One region of the Anaerobacillus sp. MEB173 genome, then DNA from elsewhere that is predicted to be linked to it. Evidence: riboswitches for the same ligand, from Rfam matches in the RefSeq annotation. Region 1 holds a riboswitch; the other holds the start of a gene.
The links. Region 1 has a riboswitch for cyclic di-GMP ahead of ACJ2A9_RS17900 (methyl-accepting chemotaxis protein). Riboswitches for the same ligand answer to the same signal wherever they lie in the genome.
Positions count from the first base shown of each region.

Region 1 (3,202 bases):
CGACTTGTGATTTGCTATCTTTAATTGCCTGAACAGCATCACCTGTACTATTGGAAATTTGTAAAATTAATTCAGCAACCTTTGTTGCACCTTGACTAGACTGTTCAGCTAATTTCTTAACCTCATTTGCTACAACGGCAAAGCCTTTACCTGCTTCTCCAGCCCGAGCTGCCTCAATCGCAGCATTAAGTGCTAATAAATTAGTCTGCTCAGATATATTTGTAATCATTTCAGTAATTGTTTTTATCTCTTCTGTATACTCATCCAAAGTTTGAATAAAACGCTCTGTTTCATCGGTTGAAGATTTTATTCGTTCCATACACTTAATTGCTTCTTCAACTGTTTTCTTACCGTTATTGGCTGTTTCGTATGTAATTTTCGAATTGTCAGCAGATGAGAATGACTTTTCTTTAGCAATTTGAATCAATGATGAAAGCTCTAGTAATGTTGCAGAGACTTCTAACATTGTTTGATTGCCTTTTTCAGCGTCATTTGATGTTATCTGTCCATTTTTTGAAATAATGTTAATTGCATTTGTTATTTCCTCACTCGATGCAGCCATATAATCTGAAGATGAAGCAAGTGTTCTTGATGAACCTTCAACCTCACCTACAAGGCCTCTTAAGTTTTCAACCATTTGATTTAAACTCTCTGTTAGTTTTCCTACTTCATCTTTCGTTTTAACTGCAAGTGGTTTCCCAGTAAGATCACCGTTGGCAACATCCTCTAAACGTTTCGCAGCAGTAGAAATAGGTTTAACAATCATATTAGCAATAATGATTGCCGCTGTAATTGCAATAACAATTGCTGAAATTGAGATAATGATAAATATCCATTGTAATAATTGACCACTTTTGATTAACTCTTTTTCAAGTTCTACAATCTTTGCATCTTGCAAATCAAAGATATCCTGCCAGGCTTCAATGGCTTCAATCGCATAGACTGTACAAAATTCCTCCATTATATTAATCGTTTCTTCAAAGGAAGGCCTTTTAAATGTATGAGAATACTGGTTGGAATCACCATTGCCATATATACCATTATGATCATCTAAAACTGGAACAATATCATCAGTAATTAATGTTCTCCACCTTCTAGTATTTTCATCGGCCACTTCTATGGCATTGGAGTACTCAGGATCCTTACTGAACTCATCTAAAAGTTTTTCTTGTATGGCTATCGCATCTTCGGTCATATCTATAAATTCATTTAGATACTTTTCATCCCCGTATAAAACATAACCACGAGCTGTTACAACCCGATAAGTGACATTATGTTTCATTTCCTCTGCTTCTTTTAATAATGTATATTCTTCTTCTACCATATCCCTTACGTCTTTTGTATAATTTGAAATGCCAACATATCCAAATATACCCATAATCAATACAGTTACTACAACTAACCCAAACCCACTTAATATCTTCAATCTTAGACTTTTCATCCTTACAACTCCTATCCAAAAAATTATCTTAAAATGCTCGTGCGGCCTAAATTTAACCTCCCTTTTTTAGCTTCACATAAAAAAGCCCACCAAAAAGAATAGTGGACTTGTAAAGGTTAATATAGGTAGTATCCATTTTTAGCAAGAATGTCTAGTAGTTGCTTCAGGAATAAACCATAACTATATAGTAAATAAACAAAACTCTCACTTTACATACTAATCCTTTTCGGTAACCCGGCTACCATAGTAAACATTACTTACTTTAGGCCCGTGGCTTTGCGTCCCTAGCTTTTACTAGGTTTGCCATTTATCGTAGGAATCTCAATTTTCCATATATATCATCTCATAAAGATATATAAAAATAAAGTCAATCTTTTATCGTTTTTCGGTGAAACGTGGGGACAGGAACACTGGCCATATCAACAAAACAATTTAAAAAATTCATGTTCCCTATGGTGCAGTTGAGTATGCCATCCCGTATAAAGCTCGATTAAATATTTGTTCTCTAATGCAATGGTCTCACCAGGTGCGTGTTGAATATGATTTGCAGTGTTAAGCTCGATCACGTTTATAACTAGATTAGATTGAATAATAATATCAGCAATATGAGCATTTTCAATACTTTTTGAACTCGTATCGTCCATTGAAAAATTATATAGATTTTCACGAAGAACACGATCATACACATCCACAACACCGTGAATAAACTCTATATCATCGTATTTAATTAGGGCAAGCCCTTCCACATCTTTCACAATAAGAGTGTGGTTAACAAACAAAGTACATAAATGCCCATCTATATCTGTTTCAACCAAATCTTTTAAATTAATCGACCCTTTTTGAGAAATAAATGTATTTAGGTCCTCAAAGTTATACTTCTGCTTCTCCAGCAATCGCCCTCTCATTTCGCCTTCCCCACTCTCCTATGTACTGAAAACCTCTTACTTTCACGAAGTAACCTCTCTCATTAGTTTGAACGATAAACTAAAATGGTCATTAAAGGAGAAAAGTGCAATTGCATTCAAACCTGGTGCAATTCCATTGCATACTCGTGCAACCCCACACTCAACCGATGCAATTCCACCAAATTCCCGCGTAAATCACCTACCAACAACCATTCCCCCGGTTCTTTCATTACAGCATCGCTCTTCTAATCTGCGTGAAATGGTTTCTTTCAAGTATGCAGCTCGATAGCGTTTCGATTCAACAATCCCTTTTTGTAAATTAACGACAACGTTTTGACCGTTTTTTAGATTTACAAGCGATTTCATTTTATCGGTGCTAGATTCTACATGTACCATATGATTTAGTGCAAACCAAATACAATCGTGACTTTTTGCTGAAGTCATCGGAATAAAATAAATGTCTAACGGTGCAGCAATACAAATCGGCAGCATCTTTTTATTACCTAAAATTTTTTTAGCAGCTTCAATTGTACCTTCGTATCCTCCACCATAAAAATTGAGACTTTCACGAACAATCGAATAGGGACTTTTTAATACCAGTATCTTTTGATAAAGTTCATCAACTATCGTACATAATTTTCCGCTTTCATTATAAACCGGCCTCAATACCATCGATTCAGAGTGAATTTTATAGCTTTTTACTGATTCCATATGAATTCCTCCTATCACTATTTGATTGTACTTAAACCTTTAAAAATAGTGGAAATGAGGTTATACTTAACTATGAAAGTTGGTATAACCAATTTTCACACACGTCCTTAGGTATGTAGTTTAGCTGGCCACTACCTAAGGGCTT
Region 1 covers NZ_JBJMAU010000011.1:68,852-72,053, forward strand. The annotation lists gene ACJ2A9_RS17900 (methyl-accepting chemotaxis protein) at 1-1,441, opposite strand, end outside; cyclic di-GMP riboswitch class I at 1,667-1,756, opposite strand; gene ACJ2A9_RS17905 (hypothetical protein) at 1,861-2,346, opposite strand; gene ACJ2A9_RS17910 (competence protein ComK) at 2,542-3,057, opposite strand.

Region 2 (3,202 bases), on a different contig from region 1:
ATTCACCTGATTGAGCAACCTGTATAAACCGTCCTACAACTTCTGCACCTTGGTTTGTTGAAGAGACACTTTCGATAAAAAATGAAGCAAAACCAACAACACGAACTTGTTTTATTTGATTTTGATCCAATTGAACCGGCTCATAAATTGGGACGAGCACAACACGAGCACAGCCTGGTGGGTAATTTAAATAGGTAGCATTGGGACAAGCTGATATCCTCGGTTGTATCCCATCCCTCGTCGGCCCGGCAAGGTTTCCGGTTTCCGTACTTAAGGTTGACCCTACCTTTAACTCAAATCCATACCCATTCATTAAATCCGTCGTGTAGTTTTTGGCACCGGGACCTGTTAAGGCGATTGCCCCAAAGTTCCCACTAGCCGAATCACTGACCTTTAACGTTTGACTAACACCAAAAGCTAAATTATGAGTTGGTTGAACGCCTAAAGGAATCGCTCCTATTCCAGATTGGATTGGGAGTAAGTCAACTCTCGCCCTTGCTTGGATGGTTGGTTCACTAATTCCGAGTACAGTCGCAAAGTGCATTGTTGCTTGTTTATTTGCGGTGACCTCAATGGATGTATTTTGAATCCTTGTTGAAAAATGACTCAAATCACCTTGATTAAATTGTATCGTTTTATTGACTTCTCCTTGTGCTTTGGCATGAAAACTCGGAAGCTCCTGCGCACCCGCTAATGCCGCCGCATCAACGATTTTTTGGAGTCTGTTTTTTTCAAGGTAAAGGGAACCCGCATCAAGGACTAAAGCCATAAACCCGATAAAAATTGACATACTAAATGCCACTAAAACAATAACAGCACCATCTTCTTTTTTTAGAAAGTTATTCAGCATCATTCAATCCTCATTACCGTTTTCGATTGCAGCACTACGGTTTCAGGTAATATTTCTTTAAACAATGGAATGGAGAATGTTACTGGATAAGACAAATGAACGGTGACATATGTGCCACGCGATCGACTTCCCTTTGAAGGTGAGATTGAAACGTTCATTGCACTTGATGTTAAGGTTGGAGCAGCTGCACTTATCCTTTCATGAATTTGTGCATCCGTTCCACCAACACTCGCTACTCTGGCAGCTTCCCGTCCTGCATGCTCAAGAGTAAGATAAGAATGGAATATACGACCGAAGTCAATAATTCCAAACAATAAAAATAAGAGTATCGTTAATGATAAAGCTAATTCAACAGTTGCTTGACCTTTTTGTGATCTAATCAAAATACATTCACTCCCGTGTAGCAAACTGTACCTAAAACGATCGCCACGCCGTAGGGAAAAGCATGATGGTATTCATTTTTATTCAAACTGTCCAGTGATCTAAGTTGAGCTGAAAAGAAAATTCGCTTTAACGTATTTATTAGCTCTTTTTGCTTAAGTAAAATGACGAAGGCAATCATTCCGCCAATGATTGTAATATAGATAAAGGAACCGAAAACAAAACCTGTTCCTTGTAATGCACCAATTGCCATAAGTAGCTTGACATCACCTGCGGCCATTCCTCCTAACACATAAGGGATCACTAATAACCCAAATCCCATTAAGAAGCCAAATAAACTAAATAAAAACCCTTCCCAGCCGAGTGTTGCAGTGTTAATAATAAAACCTAACAAGATAGCAGGAAATGTAACAACATTGAAAATTTTTCTGTTTTTCAAGTCAGTAAAGAATGAAATAGCTAAAATGATAAAGAGGATTGCAATTGTCATGAAAGATCACCTCGAAAAAAATCCTACTTTCTGCTGTAGATAAAGTAGGATTTTTAGAATTAACATATAATAGTTGTTAGGAATTTAGTAATAAGTAATGACCCTTATTTCAGAACAGACTCTTTAAGTGCCTCAACCTTTGTTTTTAAAGTATCACCAAAGGCAACAAATGCTGCAATTGCTCCAACTGCAATTACTCCTAAAATTAAGCCGTACTCTGTCATTCCTTGTCCTTCTTCTTCTTTTACAAATCGTTTTACTGCGTTCATCATTGCGTGTGACCACCCTTCAGAATATAAAATTATTTTAATATAATGTCATAAAAAAATACTACCCCCGAAGATAGTATCAATGTGATCACTATTTCCGGCAACTGGCTGGCATATCGTTTTTGATGAAGCCCCTCTAGTTTTGCGTCTCAAGGTTTCCCTTGGTTTGCCTTTATCATTTTTTATTTATCTATTAATTTAAGATAGAGTCTTTTAACGCTTCAACCTTAGTTTTTAATGCATCTCCAAAGGCAACGAATGCTGCAATTGCTCCAACTGCAATTACTCCTAAAATTAAGCCGTACTCTGTCATTCCTTGTCCTTCTTCTTCTTTTACAAATCGTTTTACTGCGTTCATCATTGCGTGTGACCACCTTTCAAAATGTTTGGTTTTTGTCATAAAAAAATACTACTCCCCGAAGAATAGTATCTGGTGATCACTATTTTCGGCAACTGGCTGGCATATCGCTTTTCGATGAAGCCCCTCTAGTTTTGCGTCCCAAGATTTCCCTTGGTTTGCCCTTATCATAATTTTATAAAAAGCAACAACAAGCTTCCTGTTTGTTGTTGTCGAAGTGTGTCATTGCTTATGAACTAATATTATCACCCGAATTAATATTGTACAATAGCAACATTATTCCTCTATTACCAAAAAATACACCTATATTAAATCGTTTATTTTACATATAATACGCTCAATCTTAATAAAATAAGTCCGTTATATCTACGTTTTTTTAATGTTTGTTACTATTAATTATGAGATAGAGTAAAAGGTCGTGAGGAAATGAAATTAATTTCAGGGAATCAAATACATAATATTCCAATAACAATTTCAAATTATGATACATTTTTTCAAAGAACAAAAGGGTTAATGTTTCGTTTTAAGCCGATTGTTAATGAAGGAATAATACTTTCCCCATGTAATTCGATTCATATGTTTTTTATGTTTTTCTCGATCGATGTTGTATTTATAAATGCCAATAATGAAATTGTTTTTGTTAAGGAACATGTAAAACCATGGACAGCAATTTTTCCGGTAAAAAATGCAAAAGCAGCAATCGAGTTACCGGCTGGTACCATTTCAAAATATTCCATTCAAAAAGGAGACAGAATTGAGCTTTAGCAGAAAAGCACCAGAACATTACCCCGAACAAAAAATAACTATCAAACAGAGGTAGCTCCGTTTGATAGTTATTTTCACCTTACTATTCT
Region 2 covers NZ_JBJMAU010000001.1:301,042-304,243, forward strand. The annotation lists gene ACJ2A9_RS01480 (pilus assembly protein TadG-related protein) at 1-850, opposite strand, end outside; gene ACJ2A9_RS01485 (TadE/TadG family type IV pilus assembly protein) at 850-1,233, opposite strand; gene ACJ2A9_RS01490 (A24 family peptidase) at 1,230-1,721, opposite strand; gene ACJ2A9_RS01495 (Flp family type IVb pilin) at 1,826-1,993, opposite strand; cyclic di-GMP riboswitch class I at 2,087-2,171, opposite strand; gene ACJ2A9_RS01500 (Flp family type IVb pilin) at 2,184-2,351, opposite strand; cyclic di-GMP riboswitch class I at 2,436-2,521, opposite strand; gene ACJ2A9_RS01505 (DUF192 domain-containing protein) at 2,775-3,113, shown strand; gene parC (DNA topoisomerase IV subunit A) at 3,196-3,202, opposite strand, start outside.
Region 2: it holds a riboswitch for cyclic di-GMP, as region 1 does, so the genes downstream of both, ACJ2A9_RS01495 (Flp family type IVb pilin) here and ACJ2A9_RS17900 (methyl-accepting chemotaxis protein) in region 1, are expected to answer to the same signal.